2 linked regions of the Candidatus Chlorohelix allophototropha genome follow. The protein of the gene in region 2 binds, or shares a complex with, the protein of the main gene of each other region. Links are inferred from orthologs where the notes say so. Each region holds a gene or a part of one and is shown on either strand. Other genes may lie near its edges. The genes, in order: OZ401_RS05005 and OZ401_RS12625.

Region 1 (15,201 bases), 1.7 Mb from region 2 along the record:
TGTCAGTCTGGGTGATAGCGCAAGTGGCAGCATACACGGCTGATGCCGCCCCGATTACGGGTATAGCTATCAACGCTACCTCAGAGTAGGCAAAGATGGGATGCGCCCGCGTTATCAGATAAACCCCGGCTGTAACCATAGTTGCGGCGTGTATAAGAGCCGAAACAGGGGTTGGACCTTCCATCGCATCGGGAAGCCATGTATGCAAAGGCAATTGTGCCGATTTCGCCACTGCCGCAATCAGCAACAGGATTGACGCAATATCGCGCCAACCTCCATCGGCGGCAAATTCCGCCCCCCGGAAAGCGTTGTAATAAGTAGCCGCTCCGGTATTAAGGATTATTACGAAGATGCCCAGCAGCAAACCCACATCGCCGATAGTATTCATCACCAACGCTTTGCGCGCTGCTTTAACCGCACTCGGCTTGTCCTTGTAGAAACCGATGAGCAGAAACGAGCTTAAACCTACCCCTGCCCAACCTACCAGCAGGAAAATAAAGTTGTTGCTTGTTACCAGCAACAGCATCGAGAATACGAATAGGTTCATGTAGGCGAAAAAACGGCGATAATCCGCTTCCGGCTCGCCGTGTTCTCCGGTCATATAACCGATCGAATAGAGGTGGATGAGGAAGCCGACTCCGGTCACGATGAGACACATAAAGACCGAGAGCGGGTCTGCCAGCAAGCCAAAACTGAATTTCCAGTTTCCTGCTTGCGTCCATGTATATGAAAATACATCTTTAGGGTCATATACGGCGGGTATAGATGCCAGCGCCGCGAGAAAGGCAAAGCCCACCGCCGCACATGCCAGATATGCCGCCCCTTTTTCACTTAAAGAATTTCCCAGCAGGGCAATCGCCAGAAAGCCCAAGAGGGGAAACAGTACTACCAACCCGATAGCTTCAGCCACAAAATCCTCCCAGAAGCGCCGCTTATTTACCCATCCATCGAGTGGACATCATCCACGTCAATCCGGTTGCGCTTGCGGAACAAACCCACAATAATTCCCAAACCGATTACTGCTTCTGCCGCCGCCACCGTCAGCACCATCAGCACAAAAATATGTCCTTCTTCGGTGCCGAGGCTGGCAGAAAAACTGATAAGCGCGAGATTTACCGCGTTCAGCATCAGTTCGATAGACATAAACTGTACGAGGGGGTTACGGCGCAGCAACACGCCCATAGCCCCCACCGCAAAAATTACCGCACTAATCAGCAGCCCGAATGTTACATCACTCATCAGGATTTACTTTCTTTTCCCAAGCACCACCGCGCCGATTAACGCGACCAACAACACCAACGAGGTCAGTTCAAAAGGCAACAGAAAGCGGGTGAACAAGTCTATACCGAAGGCTTCCACCGAGCCAAACGAGCCGTTTGTGCCGTCAGTTGACACAAAAACAGGCTGTGTCTTATTGAAAGCCGCCAGAAACGCTCCCACCAGCATTGCCCCTAGAAACAGCCCAAAGCTGATAGTGGCAGCACGTTGCATACGCCGCTTGTCTCTAAAAATATATTCACCTTCCGGGTTGAGCAGTGTTACCACGAAAAGGAATAATACCAGAATCGCGCCCGCATATATAATCAGTTGAGCCGCAAACATAAACTGGGCATGCAGTAGCAAGAAAAGAGTTGCCAGACTCAACAGGTTTAACAGCAACATCATCGCGCTGTAAATCGCGTTCGGCATGAGTACTACCCCCAACGCGGAACCAACTGCTATAACACCCATCAATAACAGAATGACCTGTTCCATTCTAAGTTATTCTTCCTCCCTTTGTCCCGGCAAGCTCTTTGGCACAGCCTGACCCGGTGGAATGAGTGGGGCTTCCTTGCGTAGCGGCTTGGGAGTATCTACCTGACCGGACGCTTCCGGCACAAGGTTTCCCTTGCCAACCGCTGCCGCCGTGGTGCGCCAGCCATCGAATAGTCCTTCAAAATCAGGGATTAATGCCTTGGCTTCGGGTGGTGGAGTAGGTTCCCACGCCAACGCCGCGCCTCTAGTGGCTGTCCCTTTAGGCTCTATAAGATCTTCCTTGTTATAAAGCATCTTTTCGCGAGTGTAGCTGACCAGTAAATTATTGCTTTCAAGAGTTATAGCGCCGGTTGGGCAAGCAGCCTGACAATAACCGCAGAAAATGCAGCGCAGCATATCTATCTGGAAAATTCGCGCATGCCTTTCGCCAAACGAAACCGGTTGGGTAGGATCATTTTCTTCCGGTTCGATATAAATCGCATCTGCCGGGCAAGTTCCGCTGCAAAGCATACAGGCAATACACCGTTCCAAACCGTTTTCATAGCGGTGCAACACATGTCTGCCGCGCTCGCGGGGCGGTAACTTGCGCATATGTTCCGGATACTGCACCGTAAGCGGCTTGTGAAAGATATTCTTGAGGGTAATACCCATACCTTTAAAGGTATTAACCGTAACTTTAAACGGATTCGCCATTACAACACCTTTTATTTGAGAGTTTCAGGTTATAGCCCAAAACTTATATAGCTTAAGAAACCAGTGCCACTACTATGCTGGTAATTACAAGGTTCAAAACCCCCAAGGGCAAGAGCCATTTCCAGCCTAGTTGCATCAAGCGATCATATTTCAAACGCGGTAAGGTAGCGCGCAACCATATAAATCCAAAGAGAAATACCAGCACTTTTAGCACAAACCATAGTGGACCCAACTCGACAGGCAAGAACCATAGCGGGGGTTGCCAACCACCTAGAAACATTGTGGTGGCGATGCTGCTAACCGTGACCATATTGATATATTCTGCCGCAAAATACATCGCAAAGCGCATACCACCGTATTCGGTGTGATAACCTGCAACCAGTTCTTGTTCCGCTTCCGGTAGGTCAAAGGGAGCGCGGTTTACTTCTGCCACTGCCCCGATACAGTATATGATGAAACCGGGTATTTGCAGGAATACAAACCAGACCGTTTTTTGTGATTCTACAATGTCATTCATGCGGAGCGAGGAAGCAAGGATTATAACTCCTAGCAAACTCAAGCCCAAGCTCAATTCATAGCTGATTATCTGCGCAGACGAGCGGATAGCGCCCATCAGCGAATATTTATTGCCGCTACTCCAACCGCCCAGCGTAATTCCGTACACCGCCAGCGAAGAAATCGAGAGGATAAACAGGATACCAATGTTAATATCGGCTACCCAGAATTTTGCCCCGAATATTTCTAGCGATGCGGGACCAAGCGGTATCACAGCATAAGCGGTAATTGCCACTATCAGCGACAACATAGGCGCAATATCATAGAGCGGGCGTTGCGCTTTTTTTGGAACGATGTGTTCTTTAAATGCCAGCTTCACCCCGTCTGCAATCGGCTGTAGCGTACCAAATGGACCTACCCGGTTTGGTCCGTAGCGGTTCTGCATGCGTGCTATTGCCTTGCGCTCAAACAAGGTCATATAAGCAAACGCACCCAACAACACGGCTGTAAGAATAAAGGCTTTTATCACAAATTGCAGAAAATCAGTCCAACTCATTCAGGTCTCCCTGCTACAAGGATTTGGAAGCGAGTTCAGCCCGCCCGCTAATTATGCCCTGCTCGCCAAGCGCCTCATAAGTTAAGCCGGCAAAGGCAGGGATTGTCTTTGTAATCTCGCTAAAAATATCCGCAATACTCAACGCAGGGAGTGCTTTACCCAAACGTGATGACATTTCGTATATTATCGCTATATTGGGCGCAGTACCAGTGATGGGCGGGATGGCAGGCTCTATTTTCTGCACACGCCCTTCCAAATTGGTAAAAGTGCCTTCGATTTCAGCAAAACTGGCAACCGGTAAAACCACATGCGCCAATTGTGCCGTCTCACTCATAAACATTTCCTGCACTACCAATAGTTCAAGACCTGTCAGGCTTTCTGCCTTGCCACCGTATAGCGCTATATCAGTAAGGGGGTTTGTACCCATCACCATCGCGGCTTTCAAATTGCCTTCGCCCCTTAGAAACCCGCTATAGCTCAGGCTGCTTTTGGCAACAGCGGAGATATTGCGCGCGCCCACACTGTTGTTATCCTGAGAAAGCGCCCCCAAACCAACTCCGGGTTTGCCAAAACTTCCGGTTGCTTGTGCTAGTTGTACCAGCATCTCAAACAGCTTTTCGTTACCGGGAGCAAGGGTGTCGGCTTCATCAAACCAGATTGCCACCTCACCTGCCGCCTTGAGAGTGGACATTATATCCGAATTCGGCTTGCGTAATAATTGCTCCACCGTCTGCGCCAGTTTCCCAGTTTCGACTGTCTCAATTTTAGTGGCATAGCGGCTTAACGCGCCGGGGTTTCCACCCAGAAATAGCAACTTAGTGCCGTTTCGATGGGCTTTTTTCAGGCGCAGTTCGAGAATCGGCTGTCGCGCGCTGATGTCCGCCCCTACCACCAGAATTGCGGCAGCTTTTTCCATTCCGGCAATGGTTGCGGTCAAGTATTGGGGAAGGTCGGCAGTTGCATATTTCCCGAAATTTCCACCCCGATAAACCAGCTTATCCGTCCCGATAGTTTCAAGGGCGAAACGCTGTAAGGTGAAAATCTCCTCATTGGTAGCATGAGAACCGGGTAGCACCGCAACTGATTGTGCCCCATTTGCTTTGATAATCTCGCCCAACCGTTTGGCAAGGTAATCAAACGCCTGTTGCCATGTAACTGCTTCCAGTTTACCGTTGGCGTTTCGCACATGAGGAGATTTGAGTCGCTCACGGTTGTGGATAAAACCGTAGCCATAGCGCCCGCGATCACACAACCAGCCATCATCAACTGCTTCATTGTCACGACTCATGAAGCGCACCACCTCGCGACTGAGGCGAGTATCAATGGTGATATTGCAACCGACCGAGCAATGAGCACAAACGCTGGCAGAGTGACGCAATTCCCACGGGCGGGCTTTAAAGCGATAGGTACGCGCGGTAAGCGCCCCCACCGGGCACATCTCAACGGTGTTGCCCGAAAATTGTGAATCGTAGGCTTTGCCGGGAACGGTAGAAATTTCGGCTTTCGCCCCGCGTTCCGCAATAATCAAGCCTTCATCCTGAACAATTAGTTGCGAAAAACGAGCGCAACGTTGGCACATGATACAGCGTTCGCGATCCAGCACAATGGTAGGTCCAAGTTCAACCGCCTTATCAAGGTGGCGTTTGTGCTCGTGGAAGCGCCCGGTTCCCTGCCCAAATTCAACCGCGTAATTCTGTAAATCGCATTCCCCGCCCTTGTCGCAAATTGGGCAGTCCAACGGGTGGTTGATCAGTAAAAATTCCATCACACCGGAACGGGCATCGCTGGCAAGTTTACTTTCAGTGTGAACCACCATTCCCTCCGACACCTGCGTAGTACAAGCAGCCATCGGTTTGGGCATCTTCTCAACTTCCACCATACAAATTCGGCATGCGCCCAAAGGAGGCATTTTCGGATGGTAGCAATATATAGGGACAAAGATTCCAGCATCTTTAGCAGCTTGCCAAATAGTTGCGCCTTTGGCAGCAGACACCGTTTTGCCGTCAATAGTGAGCGTTATTTGCTCAGACATTTCAAATACCTATCTATAAAATTTTCAGCCCAATATAATTTAATACAGTGGCATATTATCTTACGGGCAGCCACTATATGCAATTTGTTATTTGATTATTGTGCAAAAGCGCCACCTGCAAACCTGAATAGGTTAATACTCCTAGAGTATAGGCGTCTGCGCTGAAGCCAATAATAAATTTAGTGTAAATTTTTGGAATATCTCCAGTGAACTGCTTTTGTATTCGCACTATTATATACACAAGTTACAAAATTCGCAATATTGCAGCTTGTATTTCAGTTGATAACCCCATCTGTTAAGGATTTTATATTTACTTTTAGGGTTATAATAGATAATAGCGAGACTAAGAAATTTTTGTGGAGCAAAATGAAATGGTGAGCAATACTAAAACTGGGGATAATCCCTTAAAATTCCGTGAGGTGCAACGCTTCATGCAATGGTGGATTTGGTTATTATTATGCTCAATTGCTGCAATGATGTGGATAATGGCATTTGTACAACTGGTATTGGGCATCAAATTGGGCAACAAACCTGCACCCGATTTCATACTGGTAGCTTTATGGCTTGTATTTGGAATTGCTTTCCCCTACTTCTTCCTGTCAAACCGTCTGATAGTAGAAGTGCGTGGGGATGGTATCTATTATCGCTTTACCTCTTTGCAATTTAGGTTTCGGCAAGTCCAATTTGACGAACTGGCAGCGGCACAGTTGCGCCAGTATCATCCGCTACGCGAGTATGGTGGTTGGGGAATACGTCTTGGCAAGGGCAGCATTGCCTATAACGTCACTGGCAATCGGGGAGTAATGTTGGAACTGTTGAACGGTAAAAAGATTCTGCTCGGTTCGCAACAACCCGAAGAACTTTTACAGGCAATCGAACAGGGGCGAAAGGGTTAAAACAAAAAAGAGCGTGGGTCGAACTTTTTGTCCACCACGCTCAGATCTAACTATTTTTTATGACCAATCATCTTGACCTCACCGGAAGTATAATATACGCCGGATTGGTCTTCTGGATAATAGGGCGGGCTTGGTATCTCTATGCGTTCCGTATATTTCTTACGTCGAAAAAAAGCAATAATATAAGGTAAATTAACCAACGCCAATATCAGCAAGCCTACAAGAATAATTGTTAGTTTTTTCTGCCTCATATACGATCCTCGTAACATTAGAAAAGTAAATTTTATCACTCTTTTCATTCTTACTATACTAACCTATTGCCATAATGACAAGGTACAAAAGGCTTATTTGAGTTTCCTCTTGTTATACATTTCGGTCAGGAAAACAATAAACGCCAATTTTTAAGCATTTCTTACAACTTACTTTACTAATATCTAACATTTGTAAAGATTTTCTTCATTACAATTAGCAGAAGAATTAAAAGCAGTATTGTATGAAATGAGGTAACTCTTGCAACCGAAACTTAAAGAACGAGAACCGCAGCGAACTAAACCTGCGCCTGCTCCGATAACCCCCCCGGTTATCTCAGCCAGCGCCGCCGTTCTGCCTCTCCGCCTATTCCTATCGATATCCTTTCTCTACGCCGGTATAGATAAATTATTCGATCTAGATTTCTTAAACCCTAACGCTTCGGGATATATTGGCAACCAGCTTACCGGGTTCGCTCAGAATTCGCCCATCGGTGGGTTCTTGACCTCAGTAGCAGTACCCAACGCCACCTTGTTCGGCGTTATGATGCTGGCAGGTGAGCTTGCTATCGGTCTTGGTACGTTAGTGGGTTTGTTCAGTCGCACAGCCGCCTTCTTCGGCATGGTTATTAGCCTGACTTTGTGGGTAAGTACTACCTGGAATGTAACTCCCTTTTTCCTTGCCTCGGACTTACCCTATGCGATGGGCTGGCTGGTCTTGGCATTAGCAGGGGCACATCCCGTATGGAGTCTTGATGGACAAATACAGCTATGGCTTAATGAGCGCAAACGTCAGGAGATACTGAAACAGGGTAAGCGCGCAGTAGTACATCCACCCAACCCTGAACTGGTCAGAACGCAGGCGCGGCGGCACTTTCTAGCAGTTGCGGGTGGGACTCTTGTCGCCGGAAGCTTAACCGGAGTAGCTTGGTTTAATTCAGTTTCAAATCGCAATGCCAACTCGACAACACAGAGCGTTCCGATTGAGACTAGCCCGATTATTACTTCCACGCCTGTCACCAATCCATTTGCCAATAATCCACAACCTGTAACCACCACCGCTCAAGGGCAATTCACCGCAACCACTTCTACACCCGCAAACGCGACAAAGACAACCGCTGTAGCTAATACCAGCGCGCCGATAAACGGTAAAGTGTTAGGGGCTATAGCCAGTTTGCCTGTGGGAGGTTCTTTGAAATTCATAACGCCCGATACCGGTGACCGAGCTATCGTTATTCATAATAGCAATGGCTCGGTAAAAGCTTTTTCCAGTATTTGTACTCATGAGGGTTGTGAGGTCACTTACTACCCAAACCAACAGTATTTGGAGTGTCCTTGCCATGGGGCGCGCTTTGACCCCAATACCGGGGCTGTTTTGCGCCGACCTGCTAACCGACCGCTCAAAGCCTATAATGTTTCGGTAGATAATAGCGGCAATATAATTTATCAGCTTAAATAGTGCTTAGAGCTTTCGCCTATAATTTTGAGCAAGGGGTTTTCAAGCCCCTTGTTTCAGTCAAAGCGTAAGTTCTGATTACCTAAAACGTCAGGGTGTCAATTAGCTGACGCGCTAAGGGGGCAGCTTTTTCATTGCCAAAACCTGCCTCTTCCAATGCAATCACCACCGCATATTTAGGTTTATCGGCGGGCGCATAACAACAGAACCAAGCGTGGGGTGTCTCCTTACCGCTTTCTGCCGTACCGGTTTTGCCTGCCACCCTAATACGCGAACCGGCAAAAGCTTGCGCCCCGGTACCGGATATTGTCACATCCGCCAAGGCGCGGCGAATTATATCGAGGTTAGCAGACGAAATGGGCAATTTCTGCTTAACTTTAGCGGCGTAGGTTTGGGGATTCGCGCCTTTCTCGCTACGCGCTACCAAACGAGGCACCGGGATTTGCCCACCGTTACCGATAGCGGCATACAAAGCTGCCATATGAAGCGGTGTAACCAGCAAATAGCCCTGCCCAATGCCCAAATTTACCGCATCGCCCCGCACCCAAGCTTGTTGGAGGTTGTCCTTTTTCCATTGTGGGTCTGGAACCTGTCCGGGCGCATCGGTCAAGCCTACCAACCCGGTGGAAGAACCTAACCCAAAACCTTTGGTTACTGCTGGTAATAACAGTGGGTCGGTTTCATCCAGCTTTTTGCCAAGCTCGTAAAATACTACATCACACGATTGTACCAACCCTTGATAAAGGGTAATGTTGCCATGCCCGGTTTTAAGATAACAATCTTTGGCAAATTGCTCTCCCAACCCCGTCCAATGTCCGGTGCAGGTAAAACGGTCATCGGGCTTCATCCCAAGTCTTTCCAACGCCGCCGCCATCGTAATAACCTTGAAGGTTGAACCGGGAGGAAGCAAGCCTGTAACCGGACGATTTTGGAAAGGATGGCGCGGGTCATCATTCAGCGCTTTAAACTGGCTACCGCTCAACCCTAGAATAAACCCATTCGGATCATAGCGGGGGTTGCAAGCAAGCGCCAACGTAGAGCCGTCGTTTACATCCAGCACCACTATGCTACCCATCTTGTCGCCCAAAATCCGCTCGGCGTTCTTTTGAATAGTCAGGTCAAGATTTAGCACCAAATTAGAACCGTCAACCGATGCTTTCTCCGCCAGTTTCTCGGAAATACCACCGTCCGGTGTGATAATGGTCAGCTTGCCGCCCTTATCGCCTGCAAGCAACTCTTCAGCCCACGCCTCAACTCCCGCCCGTCCGATCTGGTCATCTTCGCGATAACCTTTAGCTGCCAGCGTTTTCAACTCCTCCGCGTTAACCGCCGAAAGATAGCCCAACGTTTGGGCAGCGGTAGTAGCAGCCGGATATACCCGATCTTCTGTCTCAGCTATGCCCACCCCCTTGATAGCCTGCAAAGTATTCAGGGTAGCTTGCGGCGTACTGCCCGGCAACCGTTTTATATCCATTCGCCAATCCGGTTGCCCGTTCTTGTACAAATCCTTTATGACGTTCTTATCCATCGTAAGACTCTGGCTCAAAGTATCCAGCAATTGTTGCTCATTATCGATTTTACCGGGAACAACAAAAACCGTGTAATAGACTCCGGCTTTTGCCAGCGGTTGCAGCGAACGATCAGAAATTGTCCCGCGTGTAGGATTCAAAGGTATCATGCGTACCAGATTTCCGGTTGCCAACCCTGAAAAAATATTGGTGGGTTGCCAGTCTATTCGCCAACGGTTATTATCCTGCACCAATCGCAAGGTATTTTGCTGAGTGAAATCCCCTGCTCGGATAGTTTTAAAGTTTGCCGTGAAATTAAACCCATAAGGGTCATTCGGAGTGGCGGGAGGCTTTGCGCTACCCAACTTTGTCTGTAAATTGGAAAGAGTTGCCTCTGCTGCAATATTGGTATAGCGGGCAACAAATTTATCACGCTCAATAAAGCCACGCGCTGAAACCGAAAGTAGCGCGTACATATCCTCGTAGCGCTGTTCTTCCCAAGCTTTGAGAAAATTCCCCGCTATATCTTCGGGTTTTTCAGGAGCAGTAGGAGTAGAGGTAGGCATGGGAACTGTACCGGAACGGACAGCCGGAATTGTATCGGAGCGACCCGCCGAAGTAGTGGTAGGATTTGCAGTGTTAGCAGTCGGTTCATCACTGCATGCCTCCAAAAATCCTCCAACAGTGATAACCATTGCTGCCATTTGTAGAAATCGTCTCCGCCCTATCTTCATGCTGTCTCCCTGATTCATAAATAACCTCCAGTTCTTAGAGCGATAACATAACCCCTGTTACTACTCTATGTCAATCCCGGCTACGGCGATTAGGCGGGATATGTACCCTTAAGTGCGGACGGGGAAATAAAAAAAGGTCGGTTTTACACCGACCCACGCGCCTACCAAAATCTAGGAGTAATAGCCGTAGCAATCCACAATAATATTGCAATCGCGTTGTGTGGCTACATTCAGTTGCCCGGTACTGGTATTAATTTTATTGAGAAAGAAAGAGGTGACCACATTATTTGGCGAACTACCGATAGTTACCACCCCACGAGTCGCATCTGCCTTCGGGTAAGACGCACCAGTGGGCCACAGCGTAACATAACCAAATAAGGCTCCTGCATAAAAATAATATATCGAAATTACCCCGAATATAGCGGTGGCGCTGGTTGGAACCCCTGTAGCTGGACCGTTTACTCCTACGGTGCGAGTTTCAAAGGTCTTAGTATAAGGTACTATACTTGAATCAGTAGGCACAACCGTGTTGAAACCGGGTACCTGCCCGGCAGTAGACATACCAACCCCAGCCGCCGAGTCAAATACGCGCACCGGTGCTGGAAGTAAGGTGAGTTGCGGTCCCAGCGACTGCGTTACTTGAGACATCAAAGCCCAGCCCCCACTAGTACGTATATAGAAAACCCCGGTATGGTCAACAAACATTTCTCCCGGAATTCCAGACCAAGATGGCACACCTGTTACAGTAGGATGTGGCTGTACATATAGCTGAGAACTGGTTGAAGAAAAAGTTCTAAATTGACCACCATAAGTGGCAGAGCTAATCCCTAAAACTCCCGGTCCACCTTCGGATGCGCCGAACACACCTGCCGCACCGGTGCTGCCACTGAAACCCGCCACCCCGTGCGAACTTGCGCTGGCACTACCCGAAGAACCTGTCACAGCCCCGGTATTTGAAAGCAAATTGTTATTAATGGTAGGAGTGCTACCGATTAGCCCCTGCACTGCCGCTTTGGAAGTACCTTGAGTTGTACCGCTAATTGCCACGTCATTGGTGGATGCACCGTTAAGCGCCACACCACTCGCAACCGTAACCTTAACGCCATCTAAAAGGGTGCCAGTGGTGGTTGCATTAGTAATATCCAGTACAGGCACAGCCGTACCCGGTGTACTACTGGCGTTAACCACAGTCCAATAAGTTGGAGCATTCGACTTGTTAGGGGTAGCGAAAGTGCCATCACCTGAAGTGGCATCTGATTGAAAATTCAAAGCCCCATACGCATACGCGGGACTAGCCGTCTGTGAAAGGGTAGCCGCGCTGGCTACAGCAACGCCTGCCGCCGCTGCCCCCAAACGTCTGAGCATTTTGCGGCGACTGGTACGCGCTTCTACTACCGCCACTTCTTGCTCGCTGTGCTTCTCTTGTAGGGCGTTCTCCAGCTTATTGATTTTAGCTTCAAGCTCATTTTTCTGAGCCGTAAACTCAGCGCGCTGTTTATCCATCGCAAGCTGCAAATTCTGTACCAGACTTAGCACCTGCTCCAGATTGGGCTTGGAAGAATCCAACGGTGAGTCGTTATTCGACATTTCAGACAACTCCTCTTATCTGTTAAAGTTTTGGTCTAATTTCGGGTTAAAGCTCAATCAAGCAATTTTTTCGAGGGAAACAGTAAAAACTAATCTAGCTTAGAGACAAGGGGCTTAAGCCCCTTGCCTGAAATCACCTTTAAAATCCGGGCGGGATATAGCCGAAGCTAACGTTACCGCCCACCCAACCGTTATAGTACCAATAAAAGATGCGTTCTGCTGAAATCGAGATATCCGAGTCCACTTGCACCGCCACAATACTCTTACCCGCGCCAATGCCCGCTTGTGTGCCTGCGGTAGAAGCGGCATTTACCGCAACACGCTGGTTTGCGCCCACTGTTAGTGTTTTAACGGTGGTTGACCCGCTTGAATCATAGTAGGTCAATGTTACGTTCGCTGCCTGCGACGAATTAGTGTTTGCAATTATATAGCTCAGGCTCGACACCTTACTACCGGGATTCTGAAGAGTATCACCCCCTGCAAACAACCAACGTGTAGCAGTTAGGCTGTTACCCGGTTCTGCAATAATACCGTCCCAGCCTTGCAATGGCAATAACATATAGGTTGCATAACGCCCTACCACAATTTTGGAACTGGCTCGTATCTGCACGCTAAAGCCATAAAGCCTGCCCGGCTGGTTTAGATTAGGATTCTTCATCTGAAAAGCCAAATGCGCCCCTGCCGGGATTGATGTTGTTGTTACCACAGGTGATAATGTGCTTTCAAGCTGGTAGGTGAGCGTGATTACAACCGGAGAGATGTTATTGTTAAGGAAAGAGTAGGTTTCATAATCCACCGCCCCATTCATACCATCGGCAAAGTTCCAGTTGGTTTGCGGCGTATTCAAGCCAAACATGCCGCCAACCCCTTTGCGAGCGCCATTATTGGTGATAGTGGAAGAATACAATTCTTGTTCCACCACCAAGGGTAATTGCTTAGCAGCGCCACAGCCAATAGAATTGTCTGCCACTATAACAACCCCAAAAAGCGAAGTAACAGCCGCAGATGTTCCGTAAGTTAGATCCTGTATGGAGAAGCGCAAGCGCGAATTTGGCGGTATCGTTTTCGCTGATATAGAACGACCCAAACCGCCACTACCATCATTGTAATATCTTATGCTAAAACAACCCGTTATTACATTCGGATTAAAAATCGTAAAATACTGATCGCTTGTCTTATTCGCCTCCGGGAAATACCAAGTGTTACTCGGTGCAGTTGCGCCCGCTATGGTATAGCCGCCGTTAGCCGAAGAGCCGGTTAACAAGCTTCGGTTGGTATATATCGAACGCTCTACCGCTACTGGTGGACTACCGGAAGTAACCGTAACCACTGTAGAATGCTCGGTTCCGGCTACAATTCCGTTGACGCTAATATCGCTGCGGCTATGCGGTTGGACGGTAAATGGTTGCGAACTTAACAAACCGTTCGTACCATAAATCGAAATCAATCCGGTAGCAACCGCCGCCGGGTTGCCATCATTGCCCGAAGTGTTCAAAATGTGCAACACTTCATCGGTTTTATTGACAGCTGAGTTCTGGGTATTACCGACAGCAAAATACCATGCCTTGCCGTCTGCCGCAGTACGTGCCACAATCTCACTAGGATACGAAATTTCGCTCGTAGGGGTAACCGGAGTGCTGTATAATTTTAAATAATAGGTTGTATTTGGCTGTAAAAAGTTAGAGCCAGTACCAGTAATAGTTACACTGTGATCCAGAACACCCGATGGACCAACGAAAACTAGCCCAGTACTCCCCGGTACAGCAGTCCATGTCACACGGCTGCTGGTATCAGGACAAGTGGTATGAAAATTGATATTTACAGTGTTAGTAGTAGGTGTTCCAAGCGTATAGCCATCAATGGTACAGGGTATTGTTGTGAAAATATGATCAATACCAGTGATAGTGCTCGGAACGGTGGGCACAACCGCTGGTGGTAGCGGTACCGGATCAGCATTTGAAAAACTGTTTACTAAATGATAATAGCCGATTTGGGTTGGCTGAAGGTTAGAAGCAACTGAATAATAGTCGAACTCGATTTTATATTGGGCAGCCGGCACGTTCAGGGTATAGGATTTTGTAATAGTAGAACTAGCTATAGGTACTATAACTTTACCCACATATTCAGAAGTATCGAATTGCCATGCTTTTACTACGATTTGACCACCTGCCGGAATAGTCGTGGGGAAGGTAATAATTCCGGTGATAGTAAGCGGCGACGACATTTTTACCGTCAAATCAGTATATTTCCCGGTGGTAATCGGTTGGCTACTAGCATCCGTAATTGTGATCTTATTTGAGTAAAATATCGTCTGTTTGTTTGGATAACTAAAACCTAAATAGTAACTTCCGGCTGGAAGCGGCTTGTGTGTTACATAGCCGTCACTATTTGATAGATTATCTCCGCCTAAGTCTATAGGCGTGCTAGGGAGAGTATTGGTAGAGTAAAGATTCAGCGTCACGCCCGGAAGCGGCGCATTATTATTATCATCTGCATTTAACACCCGCACCCTGAATGCACCGCCCGAAGAGAAAGAAGCGTTGATGTTGTTATAGCTCAGGTCAGGACTAACCGAAAGCAAATCTGCGCCACCAATATCACGATTATATTTAAGGCTATACCATTGCGGTAAATAAGTTTTTGTAATTGTCGGTGTAACAGTAAATTTCAATTTGTAATTTCCGCCCACCAGTTTCGCAACATAAGTATAACTATCATCAATGTTGTGGATCAAGCTGGTAAGTTGTAGAGTAATTTCCGTTAGGTTGCTGTTGATATCATAAGCTTGTATTGTAATATTTGGAGAAGATACCGTGCCGAAATCATAGTGGGGTATATCGCTATCGCTTAATACACCCGTGATAAATGCGGCGCGCTCAACTATTATAGTTTGCGTAACAATACCTGAACTCAATGTCACATTGGGAATAAATTTAGGAGCGCCATTACCCGGTGGTAATACTAGCAGACCATAAGTACCCGCTGGCAACGAGCGGAAGCTGGCAATACCATCATTAATACCGGTCAGGGTTGAAGCAATAATCGGGTAGGGCTGGGCTTGGCTGGTATCCAGCACCCGCACCTCCACCGTACCATAAGGTTTATTAGTTCCTCCTATATCGGGAGTTTGCACAAGCACATCCAGCCCTACTCCCAACGGCAATTGGACATTAACCGAGTTTACCGATGCGCCCAAAATAGTAATTGGCGTAGCTTGTGAGGCATTAGCCACCCAGTTCCC
Region 2 (15,192 bases):
CAACCCCTAGCAAACCAAGCAGCACATCGTATTTACTACCCGCATTTTCAGGATGGTACTCAAAGCGATTGCGCTCAAAGTATTGCACCTGCAAACCATTTTCTAGCAATGGCTCGCTTACGGGATAGCCAAATATATCTAGTCCACCACTTTTATTCCAGTATTCTAGGAAGCGACCGCTCAGGGTATGACCAGTTTTGTCAAAATAAATCAGATTGCCCGCAGATGAAACAGGCGCTATCGGCGGGAAATTCCGGTTTTTAACCGACTCACTCCCAAGCAAGCCCAGTAACACCACGTAAGCGGTTCCGGCGTTTTCAGGGTGTAATTCGAAGCGGTTACGCTGGAAATATTGCACTGTATAGAGTTTTCCATCAGTCTTACTGACCTCAAGGAACTCTTCGCTCAAAGGATAGCCAAAGACCTCTAAGCCACCACGCGAATCCCAGAACCGCTTGAATTCGCCTTTGAGAGTATGCCCTGTTTCAGAGAAATAACTTAGTTCATTGCTACTGGAAACCGGGGCTACTTTATTGAAATAGATCGATTGGCTGGCAAGTTGATCTGGTGGAGCAACTGTACCTTGCCCGGTAGGCGGTTGCGTCGAATTTGGTCCTACTGCGCCCGGACCGGCGATTACCTGACCGCTGGCAAAATCAAAGTTTACCGGCACTGCTGCATTGGAGCTACCATCTACCGTAATTGTGACAGGTCCTAGAATACGCGCTGCTTTAGGCAAAATTGCGCGTAAAGTGTAAACACCTGCGCCCAGATTATCGAAACGGTATCTCCCTGCCGAATCCGTATTTTTTACTTGCTGTCCCGGGTCCAGCGACATTACTACATCTGCCGGGTTAGCTCCTGCGACAAATCCGTAAACGAAAGAGTTCCGATTCGGAGTCAGATTGTTGTTTATAGCTGCCCTTACCGCAGCGCCCGCATTAACCAGACCATACCCTGTTCGGTCATCCCGACCCGGAGCATCAATGTCTGTAGCAGTGCCTTGCAGAATAGACTTTACCTGTTCAGCAGAAAGGTTAGGATTTACCTCCAACATCAGGCTGATAACACCAGCTACTATTGGAGCGGAAAAACTTGTACCATTTACAACTGTATAGTCGCCAGAGTCTCTGTTATGTCCAAACGCATCGTCGGTTAGGTAAGGGTTGCCTTTGTTAAACGCAGTACCAGGCCAGTTAATATTGGTGGTCAGGATGTTAGTTCCCGGAGCCGCAACGCTAACCCATGAGCCAAAGGAGGAAAATTTTGCCGCATTATTGTTTTCGTCGGTAGCAGCAACTGCGATTACGCCATCGTATGCTGCCGGATATTCTGCCACACCGTTAGCCGCATTACCGGAAGCCGCTACAATTATCGCCCCTTTGCTCTGAGCATATTTTATCGACTCAGCCATTGCCTTGGAGTAGTTTGGTCCGCCGAGGCTCAAATTGATTATGCGTGCGCCTGCATCAGCAGCCTGAGTTATACCTTCAGCTAACCACGAGTCGGCACATTCGCCGTTCCAGTTACAGGCACGTACTGATAAAAGTCCGGTAGAGGATGTACCAGTTTTAGTCTCGTCCCCAGGAAAATTAATGTTAGCAGAAGCAGGATAATTCCAGTTAACCCCCACCATTCCATAGCTATAGTTACGTTTATAAACCCGCATTTTTACTATAGTCACTTTAGGTGGGGTTGTAGTTGGATCTGTAACAATCGGAACATCATCTACTTCGCTATAATCATTATTCGGGTTAGCAGCAATAATACCAGCAACAGCCGTACCATGACCGTTATAATCGGTAGTACATTCCGGAGTATTAGGTTTCCAACGAGGAGAACCACAATCCGGTACGGTGCTGATACCCTGCGCGTAATAGACCCTACCTCTAAGATCCCAAACACCATCACCGCCATATAATCCCAAAACCGTACAACCGGCGTTTTGTTGATCTTGCCCTTGCCCTGACGAAGGGTAAGGAGAAGGTTGGGGTAGATAGCAAGGATCAGATTCTACAATACCTTTTGGAAGCGGCGCCGCCGGACCATTTGGTGATCTTAAAGGAGTAGTAGAACTGGTTGTAGTATCGCCGTTTGGTACAAAAGAACTGTATAAATCCCATTCACCAGAATCGAGAGTTAGGCTACGATTATTGCGAATGCCAGTATCTACCACCGCAATAACAACACCCTGCCGAGGAGTATAGGCATTAGTAGCAGAGCCGTAAACCTGTTCCCACGCATCCGGCAAATTTATCCGCTTTAGATAATCCTGTCTGCCTTGAGTGTAAAAGCTATCCGCAGGTTCTCTAGAAATATGCCTGATATAGTTAGGTTCAGCATACTCTACTGCCGGATTAAGGCTAAAGGCAGTAACCAAGGTTTTAACATCGGCGCCGGGTGCAGAAAGAACGCTTATGCGCGGTAGCGATGCTAACCCTATCACATTGGTCAGACCTAAATTTTTATAGTATGCAATATCGGTATTACCGGACAGATAAGCAACCGCAAGATTTTGAAATTGCCCAACGGACGTATCTTTGAATTTTACTATTACTTCGCCTTGACGGTATTCAGCGCCATCAGGGATTACGGTTGCTGCGGGTGTTTCATCTTGCGAGGGTGCGCCCAACGCAGTCGGTACAATGAAAAGCTGCAAAAGCAGTACAATTGCCAGCCAATGATAAGCAAAATGGGCGCGGCTGGTGAAAAATCGGTTTGGTCGCCTCATGAATTGGTTCTCCTGATTCCGACCCCATACGGTCAAAAGCCCGTTGAGTTTTGACTAGAGCTTAGTCGCACGCCATATAGCATGGGCTGTGTGGAGTTGTGAGCCAAACAGAAACGTCTAGAGGCATGGCAAGCCGTACCTCTACTTGTCATAACAACTTGTCATAACTTAATCTACCATCAAATCGGGGATTCTGCAAGTAGTATTTAAAGAAATTTGGTCGAATCGAAAGGATTAATAGCCCGGTCCCAACAAACCCTGAGTTCGCGCATAGTCCCGCGCTACCAAAGCGCCAAGAACATCAAGACTTTCTGAAGAAAGTTCAGGATGAAGTTCGAGAATCTGCTTTTCAAAATATTGCACTACCCTGCCACCATCATTAAAAGGCTCGCTGATGGGTAAACCCAAAGTAATCCAGTTCCCATTATCTTGCCAGTATTTAAGAAATGAACCGCGTAGAGTGTGACCCGTTTCTTTCCAGTAAAATACCTGAGAATTGGCTAGTTCTACCGCGGTTGGTTCGGGTACTTTGTTGAAAGCCGGATTGTTTTTTACCTTTTCAGAGTATTCCACTCCCAACCGACGCACCTGTACAGCAAAGGGAGTTCCTGCAAACTCAGGATGAAATTCGCAAACCACTCGCTCGAAATATTGCACCTGCATACCGTTTTCGATAAAGGATTCGCTTATCGGATAGCCGAGACCCAATAAACCGCCGTTATTCTCCCAGAATTGCCGGAAGGGCTTGCCGATGGAATGCCCTGTATCGTCGAAATAAAGTGTATCTCCACCGGGAGCGCTATCCAAAGAAACGAAAGCGCCAAACTTTACCCCGCTCGAAAGTAGCTTGGCGGAGGGTGAAAAATCGAAGGCAAAGTTCTTCGTATTATTTCCATTGCCCGTAATCTGAAAGCTGAAATTTTGGAGCGGGTAAGTTTTATTGGGTAAACCGTATTTGCTGGAAGCGGCAGTGAGGCGATAATTTCCGGGTGGTAAATTTGAAAAGGCAAGACTGCCATCAGCGAAAGGAACTCTAGTGTCACCTGGCGTTAGAGTCACAACCACATCACGCGGATTAGGAATGCCCGATACTTTTATTAGAGCTTGCCCACGTTTGGAAGCGACCGGATCGCCTTTTTGTGCCGCCAGAACGGCGCGATAGGCGTTCAATCTGCCAAAACCGAGGCGCGTATCATAATAAATCGGTGTAATTGGGGTAGCAGTTGTAGAAAATACAGGCGCTATAGTACGTTGGGTAATCGTAACCGGAACGGTAGCCGTTGCAGTATCGGTATCGGAGAAAGGAGCCACCGCAGCGGGAGTGGTAAAACCAACTGAAGGGGTCAAGGCAGTGGTGGATGTTGGAGAAATTGCTGTAGTAGGGGTCTGTACTATGGGAGCGCCCGGATAATCGGCAGTAGCCTCCAAAATATTTCGCACTTGTGAGGGTGTCAGGCTAGGATTAACCGAAAGCATAAGCGCAACTGTACCTGAACCATAGGGTGCGGAAAAACTTGTGCCTTTATCAAATCCGAAAACCGAAGCGTTTGGTTGCGACCATGTCAGGCTAAATATGCTGGTGCCCGGCGCTACTAGAGATATTTCAGGACCGCTATTGCTAAAAGGTGCTACACCGTCAAACTGATTGCTCGCCCCAATAGCAATTACCTCATCAAAAGAAGCGGGATATTGCGGTACCGAATTACCCTCGTTACCGGCAGCGCCGATCAACACCACTCCTTGGTTATATGCCTTCAACACCGCTTCGTAAACTGCTTCCGAACGTTCCGGCGCACCCAAACTCAGATTGATAATATTGGCATGCCGTTCAGTAGCATAGTTAATACCCATTGCCACTACCGCATTGGAAGTCTGCAGCCGTGAGTTGAGGACTTTAATCGGTAATATACGCGCACCCCATGCTATTCCGGCAATCCCATAATTGTTATCGCCCCTAGCAGCAGCTACACCCGCTACGAAAGTGCCATGCCCTGCATCATCAATTGTTGAAATGGTTGGGGGCGTGACTATAAAATTCAAACCCCCTACCACCTTACCTTCGAGGTCTTGGTGTAGCGCAGCTACTCCGCTATCAACCACTGCAATGAGAATATCTTCCGAACCGGTGGTAATATCCCAAGCAGAAGCTGCATCTATTTTAGCTAATCCCCACTGGTCGCCCCGTAAATAATAAGGATCGTTCGGCTCTCGAAAACCATAAACCGGATAATCGAGTTCTGCAAAACGCACTTGCGTACTTTGTTGCACCTCATACAGCATTGCCCATACATCAGCATTTAGATTAGCATTAAGTCGGTAAGTACCGTTTTCCGGGTCAATAGCATCGGCTGCCCACACCCCATACTTGCTAAAAACCTCGCGTAATTTTGGAACTCCTTCTATCAAGCTTGAATAGGGCAAACGCTGACCGATATAACTTGAATCGCCTTTAGTTTGAATGACGTTATAGCGCAATTCATTATAGAGAATACGCGCGGAGTCGGGCTGGAAAGAAGCAATAATTTCTCCCGGTATAGGTTGATGTTGGGTATTATCGAGTGACGTTTCTGAAACGCTTTGATTTGAAGGATAGGCTAGAAAATGAGGTAGGCAATTAAGGAGCAAACCCGCAAACAAAACAAAAATAAGCCAGTAACCGGCTACACGAAGAAAAGTGGAATATCCGTTACGGGTTTTCATCTAATATCTATATCTCCGCCAACGATTCGCTTGCACGGTTTTTGGAGGGTTCTTGCTTATAGTAAATATTATAGGCGGGAAATTCCGGGTTACTATCTCAAAAAGCCAGATTTCATAATTAGACAATCGGGACTAGACTCAGTTATACACGCTTTAGTAAAAGTATGCAAGCATGTCACAATCTAGAAAAAAAGAGCCTTCCCCAAATAATCCCTAATCGTACCCATTTTCTACCTATAGGAAAGCCATTAATTTCACTAGAAAACACTTGTACCTGAATTGCATGGTTTAAACCAGCATGCTATAATCCCATCGCACATTGTTCAGCATATCACGAATTTAAGCTGACTTTGTATCCTCCAACAAGGATAATATGCTCAAGTCCACTTCTACACGTCCGTAGAAGTCTAAAACCGATAAAATCGAATAATAGAAAAAAACAAGGCTAACCCGGTATGAGTTTAGAAGATTTCAACTTGGCGTATCTCTCCACTGCTATCTTTCTGGTAGTAATAACAATCATGGGTATGACATTGTTATTGCTCGGTTTTCTTATCAGACCAAACAAACCAAATTCCCGCAAAACTATTCCTTACGAAAGTGGTGTGCCGCCTGTCGGTCACGCTCGCGAACGTTACTCAGTGCGCTTCTATATCATAGCAATGCTGTTCGTGTTGTTCGACATAGAAGCAGTGTTCCTTTATCCGTGGGCGATTAACTTTGATGGCTTTGTACGCCGGGGTGATGGATTGTTCGTACTGATAGAAATGGGTATCTTCATCTTTGTAATCTTGCTGGGTTATGCCTATGCTTGGTTGAAAGGAGCCTTGGATTGGGTCTTCTAAACGAAAAGTTAAACGATAACTTTGTAACCACCACTGTAGATGCTCTGCTCAACTGGGGTCACCAAAACTCGCTCTGGCCGGTTTTGTTTGGTACAGCTTGCTGCGGTATCGAAATGATGGCGCACGCAAACAGCCGCTTTGATATCTTGGAACGCTGGGGAATGCTCTTCCGCTTCTCCCCGCGTCAATCAGACATGATGATGGTCGCCGGCACAGTAACCAAAAAAATGGCACCTGTGATCAAGACCGTTTACGACCAAATGGCAGAGCCAAAATGGGTAATGGCAGTTGGTAGTTGTGCAATTAGTGGCAACATCTATAACAGTTACAGCACATTACAGGGAGTGGATCGCATCATTCCGGTAGATGTTTATGTACCGGGTTGCCCACCCATCCCTGAAGCCTTTGCTTATGGCATTGACGAGTTGCGCAAGAAAATAGCCAAAGAAAGACGTATTCGCAAACCGCTGCCGATTTTGAAGCAGGATGGCAACGAGTTTGAACGTACATGGGATACTTCTGAAGTCAACCGTCCCGGTCATATTGCTTTACCGAGTGCCGCCGATTATATGCAGTTCATCGACGAAGAAATCAGTAGCCCTCCTACCCTGTTAAAGTAGAGGCTACCCTGAATAAACTTGTGGCAAAAGTCAGATATCAAGGCTATATGGTTGCTTGCAAGCTTGTAACAAGCAGTCACTTACAAAGCAATCTTGGATTCTTGAAATCTGACTTTTGATGATGTTTGAAAACAGGAAGAAAGAGTTAAAACGCAAATGAAGGAAAGCCTTCAGGTAGTTGCACAGAAGTTACAGGAAAAATTTGGCGATAAGGTCTTGGCTATAACCGAATTTCGCGATGAGGTTACTGTCCGCGTAAAGAAAACAGCCTGGTTCGAAGTTCACCAGTTCTTGCGGGATGACCCAGATTGCGCCTTCGATATGATGATTGACGAAACCGCTGCCGATTACCCGTTAAGGGATGAGCGCTTCGATGTTATTAGCCATTTGCTTTCCATACCCAAACGTCACCGTTTCCGGGTAAAAGCCAGCACCAGCGAGAACATCCCTAGCCTTTGCGCTGTCTGGAAAACTGCCAACTGGTTGGAACGCGAAACCTACGATATGTTCGGAATTATTTATGACGGACACCCCGATTTGCGCCGTATTTTGATGGCTGAAGATTGGGAAGGCTTCCCGTTGCGCAAGGATTACCCGACCGAGGGATACGATATTTAATCGAGGGCTTATTTAACCCTTGCTTTTCTAAATAAATGACGAGGTTCTTATGCAGAATGTGGTGAACCCTGTAGGCGGGGATAATTTACAAGAAAAAGGCGATCGGCGAATGCGCCTCAGCATTGGTCCGCATCACCCCAGCACCCACGGTGTGCTTCAGGTGATTGTAGACCTTGAGGGCGAAACGATAGTACGCTGCGACCCTGTTCCCGGTTACCTGCATCGCGGCACTGAAAAACTGGCGGAAAATAAATATTATTCCCAGATTCTTCCGCTCACCGACCGCCTTGATTACATGTCCCCTTTTAATAACAACCTAGCTTACACCATGGCAGTGGAAAAACTGGTTGGGGTTGAAGTGCCTGAAAGAGCGCAATGGATTAGAGTGATTCTAAGCGAATTGCAGCGCATCGCCAGTCACTTAATTTGGTTCGGCACCCACGTAATGGACATTGGGGCAATTACCCCCTTCCTGTGGGCTACCCGTGACCGCGAAACCATAATGGATATTTTCGAGATGTGCAGCGGTGCGCGCCTGACCGTCAGCTATACCCGTATCGGTGGCTTGATGTCAGATGTGCCTCCCGGCTTCAATGAGAAAGTACATGAATTTACCGAGCTTTTCCATAAAGCCCTAAAAGACTATCACAAGGTAGTCACCAAAAACCCTATTTTTATGTCTCGTACTCAGGGCGTAGGGGTTGTTACGGCGGAAGAAGCCATTCAGTATGGGTTTACCGGTCCAAGTTTGCGTGGTAGCGGAGTCGAGTGGGACTTGCGCAAGCACGAACCCTATATGTACTACGATCAATTGGATTTCGAAATTCCACTCGGCGCTACCGGGGACAGCTACGACCGCTATCTGGTACGTATGGAAGAAATGGAACAGTCCAATCGCATAATCCAGCAGGCGTTGGCGAAATTACCTTCGAAAGGTTCTGTCAAAGCAGATGACCCTAAGATAGTATTGCCCGATAAAGAACTCTCAATGACTCGTGCCGAAGAAATGCAACGCCACTTCTATCAGGTCATCCACGGGTTCCCTACCCCTGTAGGTGAATGCTATTTTGGTTTGGAAGGTCCTAAAGGAGAATTGGGTTTCTATATTATCAGCGATGGGTCTCCGCGCCCTTACCGACTGAAAATTCGCGCTCCCAGTTACGTTAATTTGCAGGCACTTCCGCTAATGACCGAAGGTCGTATGATAGCGGATCTTATTACCTGCATAGGAACGATAGACATCGTTCTAGGTGAAGTTGATCGGTAATGCCATGATTCGGTTGCCGTTACAGTAGCAACCATTGACTTATAAGTATAATCTGCTCACTACAGGAAAACAAAGCTCATGTTTTCACTCGCATTATTTGATGTTGTAAATGCAACAGCGGCAAAGGTAAATGCCCCAGAGGAACCTGTAATCTGGTTTCTCCAAACCTTCGTGACCCTGTTCATTATTATGAACGTTGTATTGGTAATCATGGCATACCAGACTTGGGCAGAACGCAAAGTAATGGCGCTCTCCCAGCAACGTCTTGGTCCAATGCGCACAGGTCCTATCGGTTTGTTACAGCCTATTGCCGATGCCGTCAAACTGCTGAACAAAGAATACATCGTGCCGAGAGATGCCGACAAAACGTTGTTTTTCTTTGCTCCGATAATCGGCTTTATTCCGGCAGTCGCTGCTTTTGCGGTAATACCGTGGGGCGATGCTACCAGCGAGGGGTTGTTGGGTGGTTGGTTACGCCCGATAATTGCCAACCTCAATATGGGCATCCTCTACCTGCTAGCGCTTAGTTCAATCGGCGTGTACGGTATCGTAATGTCCGGTTACACCAGCGGTAACAAATACGCGACACTTGGGAGTATCCGCTCATCGGCGCAGGTGGTTAGCTATGAACTGACATTGGGTCTGGGCTTAATGGGTACGCTAATAATGGCAGGCTCACTAAACCTGAACGATGTGGTGTTAGCACAGAAGAACACGATGTGGTATATCATTCCACAGTTCTTCGGCTTCGTTGTTTACGCCATCAGCGGTATCGCCGAAACCAACCGCAACCCCTTTGACTTACCGGAAGCCGAATCGGAACTTGTAGCCGGTTATCACCTTGAATACGGCGCAATGCATTTCGGGATGGTCTACCTAGGTGAGTATATCAACATGAACGTGATAGCAGCTACGGTAGCAACCCTATACTTAGGTGGTTGGGCAGCGCCTGCTTCATTCCTTGAGTTCATTCCCGGTCCTATCTGGTTATTCCTGAAATTTGGTCTCTTCCTATTCCTGTACTACTGGATTCGGGTTACTTTGCCACGTTTCCGGTACGACCAGTTGATGGGTTTCTGCTGGAAAGTATTGTTCCCAATTGCGCTTGCTAACGTAGCAATTACCGCAATCTTTAAATATTTAGGTATAACCTTCGGTTGGTGGGGATAAAGTACAGTTTTGAGGTTCAAGTGTTAAATTTCTCAAAACTTTCTGATAGAGGAGTGGTCTAGATGATAAAGGAAATAGCGCAAGGTCTGGGTTTGACGCTCCGGCACTTCTTTAAGAAGAACGTGACGTTGCAATACCCCAAGGAAATGAGAAATTTCCACCCGCGCTTCAGAGGCGCAGTCGGTATGGTGCGCGATCAAGATACAGGCAAAGAACGTTGCGTTGGTTGTGGTTTGTGTGCCGCCGCTTGTCCGGCAAACTGCCTCACGGTAGTACCCGGCACTGATGATGTGGGTCTCCGCAATGCAAAAATATATCTCTATGATATGAGTCGCTGCGTTTTCTGCGCAATGTGTGTGGAAGTTTGCCCAGAATTGGCGCTGGTTATGACGCATGAATTTGAATTGTCGGTTTACGACCGCAGCCAACTTATCCTTGATGCAGAAGCGATGTTGCGGCTTTCCGATCGCGAAAAAGAACGCAGCGGAGAGGCTATTGAAGAACCCGGTTTCCCGGCTGTTACAAATGCGCCTTCTACCTTCCTCAAGCACAACCAGCTTGATCCGCGTATCCAACGTGGCAAGTTTCAGAGTCACCAACCAGCGCTTGGAACTTTACCGCACGGCTACCCGATGAAATACGAAGACTATCTTAAGAAAATACGTGAAGGTAAACCATTGGCGCAAGGCACCCTGCCTCCCAACCTTCAGGAAATCCAAAATAAGTATCTACCGGAAGACTCCAGAGTACCTATGCCCAAATTCGTGGAGAATCAGGCAGATACCGCCGCCGAAGTACGAACCAACCTGCTGACCGTAGGTGATGTCAATAAAGTGGAAAAACACAAGTATTATGACGAAGACGGTCAGGGCGACAAAAAACGCGTTGAGCTTGGCAAGGGCGAGTGGACTGACAAGAAATAAGGATTAGAACAATGTTTGGATTGCCGCTTGAGCAAATTATATTTCTGGTATTATCGGGACTTTCGATTGTCTGCTCACTAGGTCTGGTAATTTTCAAAGACCCGGTGCATTCTGCCGTTTCCCTAGTACTTACCTTCTTCAACGTAGCGGGTATATACATCCTGATGGGCGCCGAGTTTATGGCGGCGCTGCAAGTTCTGGTGTATAGCGGCGCTATTCTGGTTTTGTTCGTCTTTGTGATGATGCTGTTACAACTCCGCCCCGGGCCGGTGCTGAATCCGTTTCGCTTTTTCCAGAGCCGCCTAGCTCCGGTAATCGCCTTAGCGTTTCTGGCTGAAGTTTTGCTCATAGTTTTTGCCAGCAACTACTATAATAACGGCGGGAAAATTACAGACTCCGCCAATATCCAAGCAGCAAACATGGCGAAAAACATCAGCTACGTGGTTTCTAGCAAAGTGCCGATGACCGATACGCAAGGCAACAGCGTGGTCAAGAGCAATGAGGGCTGGTTTGCCGAACCTAACAGCGTCGGGCATACCGCGTTGCTAGGTAAAGAACTTTACAGCAAGTTTATTCTGCCTTTTGAAATTTGTTCCTTAATCTTGCTGGTAGCTGCCATTGGCTCAATCGTAATCGGCAGACGTGGACTTGAGCGCGATCGCAAAGAGTTTCGTTCAGTTGGTATCAGCCTTGGTGGTGTGGCAGGACCCGGTTCGGCACAAGAATTTGAATACGAAAAAGAGCTTAAAATGCTCGGTATGAACGAACTTGATAAAGAGCGCAAGCTTACTTTGAAAAAATAATGTGAGAGGCTGAGTTGCCTTTCGCTTGTGGCGTATGCTCGCTACGCCATAAAGTATCACTAGTACAAAACAAAGAGAAGATTAGATGATACCGACAGCTTGGTTTTTGATTTTAAGTGGAGTTTTATTCTCGATAGGGCTTACGGGCGTACTTATGCGCCGGAATGTTCTGGTTATTTTTATGTGCGTTGAATTGATGATGAACGCCGTGAATATCACCTTCGTAGCATTTGCCCGTAGCTTTACTAAGGGAATTAATTTGGCCGGTGACAATTTTGTGGTTTTTGTAGTAACGGTTGCAGCTGCCGAAGCTGCCGTAGGGCTGGCTATCATAGTAAGCCTTGCTACTAAGCAAAGTTCGGTAGATGCAGACTCAATAGGTATGCTCAAAGACTAATAATTTTACCCTTTTTGAGGGCGTGATTCGCAACACGCTTTTCTGAAACGTGTGGGGAGTAATTCTCAAGAATGACTGCAAAAGACGTAGAGAGCATTCTCTGGCTCGTCCCTATCATACCGCTAGTCGCCAGCTTCATAAATGCCTTTATTAGCCTTGCATTTTTGGCTTCTCGGAAAAAATCCGATTTGACGGCAGGGCAGCGATTTGCGCGGGGCTTAACGGGAGTTATCGGGATTACAGCGATTATCTCTTCCCTGACCATCTCGATAATCTTGCTCGTCTTCCTGCAAGGCTCGAGTGAACATCTGGTAAGCGTTAAAGAAATCTTCATTTGGATACCCAGTGGTGATGATTTCCAAATTAGATTTGGTCTGATGCTAGACCCGCTAACCTCGGTAATGACGGTGGTAGTTACCACTATCAGTCTGATGGTACATATCTTCAGCACAGGCTATATGAAGAACGAAGACGGCTTCCACCGCTTCTACACCTACCTGCCATTCTTTACCTTCAGTATGTTGTTGCTGGTAATGTGCAACAACTTCCTGTGGTTGTATGTAGGCTGGGAGTTAGTGGGCTTGAGCAGCTACCTGTTGATCGGTTTTTGGTTCGCCAAAAAATACGATTGGGGTCGCATGCTTCCTTCTTCCGCCAACGTCAAAGCCTTTGTGGTCAACCGCATCGGTGACTTTGGGTTCGGTCTGGGCGTAATGTGGTTGTTCGTAATTATGCTACCACACGGTGAAGGAATCCCGCTCTTTGACCGTCTGAACTACGAGAACGTCTTTAAAGTCTTTGAAGAAGGTCTAGTAGATGGCAAAGTAGTATTTCTCGTAAGCATTCTATTGTTTATGGGCGCTATGGGTAAATCGGCACAAATACCGTTGCATGTGTGGTTGCCAGACGCAATGGCTGGTCCTACTCCCGTTTCAGCCCTCATCCACGCCGCAACAATGGTGACCGCCGGTGTATATCTGGTAGGACGGATCAACCCCATCATCGTGCGCTCGGAAGAAGCCATCGCGGTAGTGGCAGTCATCGGTATCCTGACAGCCTTCTTCGGAAGCACCGTAGGTACTACCCAGAAAGATATTAAAGCGGTTATGGCTTACTCAACTGTAAGCCAGTTGGGTTACATGTTCTTTGCTTTGGGCGTGTACGGTTGGGTAGCGGCTTTCTTCCATCTTATGACACACGCTTTCTTCAAAGGTTTGCTCTTCCTCGGCTGTGGCGCAGTCATACACAGCAACGAAGACACCATCAAGGAAATGTTTGAAGAAATTCATCATAATGCTGAAGAATGGGCGAAGAAGAAGTATCCTGATGATCCGGCAAAAGCAGCCGAATATGCCTTCGAGTTATTCGAAGCGGCTGAAAACGCCATCGAATACGGCGTTGACCCCAACAGCGATGATCGCCTAATGCGTGACGGTTTAGACCCGCAGGATATGGACTATATGGGCAACTACTTCAAGCAAATGCCCGTTGTTGCCATCAGCATGACCTTTGGCGCTGCTGCTCTTGCCGGTGTACCGTTAACCGCCGGTTTCTGGAGCAAGGACGAAATTCTAGGTACTGCCGCCCTGCAAGGGCAATGGTGGATTTACTTAATCGGTCTTTTCTCCGCTCTGTTAACCGCCTTCTATAGCTTCAGAATGATCTTCTCGGTTTTCTGGAGTGGTAGCTACCGCTTGCCGAATGCTCTTACCAGACTTGCGCACACCGGTATGCAGAAAAAAGCGACAGAGTTGGGTATCCAATACTTCAACCCACGTGAAATCATTGAGTTCGTAGGTGGCAACGCCGATAAAGCTCGCAAGCAGGTTAAGGTACATGTCCACAAACCGGGCTGGAATATGCAAGCGCCGCTCGCCTTCCTAGCTTTTATGTCCATTGCAGCGGGCTATGTTGGTCTACCGAATGTAATCTTTGGCAATGGGGTAAACCAGATCGAGAAGTTCCTAGAACCCACCTTTGAGCCTGCGCTTAAAGTAATGGAAAATAGTGACATTGCTAAACAGCCTGACTTCACCGGAACCTTGATTCTATTACTGGTTTCGGCAGTAGTATCACTTACTGGCGTAGGCATTGCCTACGTGATGTATCACAAAAACCGGGAAACGCTACCGGAACGGGCAATGCGCCTCTCCGGACCGCTTTACTATATCTCGCGCAACAAGTGGTACTTTGATGAAGTGTATGACCTAATCTTTATAAAGGGTGGTCTGGCGTTCTTCCGCTTCCTGTGGCGAGGCATCGACGTATTCATCATTGACGGTATCGTCAACGGTGTAGGCTACGTGACCCGTCTTATCTCGCAGGGCTTGCGTAAAGTACAGACCGGATTTGTAACCAACTATGCGCTCTATATCGCGCTCGGTCTGGTAGTGGTGGTGGCAATCTTCTACTTGACGGTGGGGGTTAAATTTTAATGCTATCCTTAATGACTTATCTGCCGCTTGCTGGAGCGGTGCTGATACTACTAGCGCCAAAGAATAATGACATTATAAGAGGCATTGCGCTTGTAACTACCTTCGCCAACTTTATAGTATCGTTGATCATCACCATCGGTTTTGATCGCTCTTTGACCGGATACCAGTTTACTGAAAAAGCAGATTGGATACCCGGCTTGGGTGCAACCTACCATATGGGTGTGGACGGCGTTTCAGTGCTAATGCTCCTACTCGACGGCATACTCTTCTTCTTGGCAATCATTGCCAGTTGGAAGCCCATCCAAACCCGCATCCGTGAATATTATTTCTCGATGCTGCTGTTGAATGTAGGTCTGGTTGGAGTCTTCTGTGCGCTTGACTTCTTCCTGTTCTACATCTTCTGGGAACTTGTGCTTATCCCGATGGCGGTACTTATCGGGGTTTGGGGCGGCCCGCGACGTATCTACGCTGCCGTCAAGTTCTTCCTTTACACGTTAGTAGGTAGCCTTCTGATGCTGGTGGCGATTATCGCCCTGTATTTTGAGTATATAAAAGTAACCGGCAAAGCAGCTACACTGGATATTGTAGAAATAACCGACGGTTTGGCAAAAGCAGGTGGCTTAAACCACGACTTCCAATTCTGGGCATTTCTTGCCTTCGGCGTGGCATTCTGTATCAAAATC

The links.
Region 1: the proteins of OZ401_RS12625 (region 2) and OZ401_RS05005 are in contact, whole or in part, in a cryo-EM structure (PDB 7NYH), measured with the Escherichia coli proteins. The link is inferred for Candidatus Chlorohelix allophototropha from one-to-one orthologs.

Annotation. Positions count from the first base shown.
Region 1 is NZ_CP128399.1:1,185,438-1,200,638, forward strand. Bases 1-2,796 are described here. They hold OZ401_RS05005 (NADH-quinone oxidoreductase subunit J family protein), read right to left. Parts: upstream 1,756-2,796; coding sequence 1,246-1,755; downstream 1-1,245. Other genes in these bases: nuoL (NADH-quinone oxidoreductase subunit L), read right to left, coding at 1-910; nuoK (NADH-quinone oxidoreductase subunit NuoK), read right to left, coding at 937-1,239; OZ401_RS05010 (NuoI/complex I 23 kDa subunit family protein), read right to left, coding at 1,762-2,448; nuoH (NADH-quinone oxidoreductase subunit NuoH), read right to left, coding at 2,501-2,796. In the rest of the region: more of nuoH, read right to left, coding at 2,797-3,499; NADH-quinone oxidoreductase subunit NuoG, read right to left, coding at 3,513-5,531; OZ401_RS05025 (DUF6141 family protein), read left to right, coding at 5,903-6,427; OZ401_RS05030 (hypothetical protein), read right to left, coding at 6,478-6,678; OZ401_RS05035 (TQO small subunit DoxD), read left to right, coding at 6,938-8,134; mrdA (penicillin-binding protein 2), read right to left, coding at 8,214-10,391; OZ401_RS05045 (coiled-coil domain-containing protein), read right to left, coding at 10,545-11,960; OZ401_RS05050 (hypothetical protein), read right to left, coding at 12,100-15,201. UniProt on the Escherichia coli protein: NDH-1 shuttles electrons from NADH, via FMN and iron-sulfur (Fe-S) centers, to quinones in the respiratory chain. The immediate electron acceptor for the enzyme in this species is believed to be ubiquinone.
Region 2 is NZ_CP128399.1:2,884,055-2,899,246, forward strand. What follows is about bases 4,795-7,581. They hold OZ401_RS12625 (NADH-quinone oxidoreductase subunit A), read left to right. Parts: upstream 4,795-5,886; coding sequence 5,887-6,276; downstream 6,277-7,581. Other genes in these bases: OZ401_RS12620 (S8 family serine peptidase), read right to left, coding at 4,795-5,431; OZ401_RS12635 (NADH-quinone oxidoreductase subunit C), read left to right, coding at 7,053-7,514. Also shown: OZ401_RS12615 (S8 family peptidase), read right to left, coding at 1-2,731; more of OZ401_RS12620, read right to left, coding at 2,966-4,794; nuoD (NADH dehydrogenase (quinone) subunit D), read left to right, coding at 7,624-8,781; NADH-quinone oxidoreductase subunit NuoH, read left to right, coding at 8,860-9,951; OZ401_RS12650 (NuoI/complex I 23 kDa subunit family protein), read left to right, coding at 10,014-10,874; OZ401_RS12655 (NADH-quinone oxidoreductase subunit J family protein), read left to right, coding at 10,886-11,677; NADH-quinone oxidoreductase subunit NuoK, read left to right, coding at 11,763-12,074; OZ401_RS12665 (NADH-quinone oxidoreductase subunit L), read left to right, coding at 12,146-14,509; OZ401_RS12670 (complex I subunit 4 family protein), read left to right, coding at 14,509-15,192. UniProt on the Escherichia coli protein: NDH-1 shuttles electrons from NADH, via FMN and iron-sulfur (Fe-S) centers, to quinones in the respiratory chain. The immediate electron acceptor for the enzyme in this species is believed to be ubiquinone.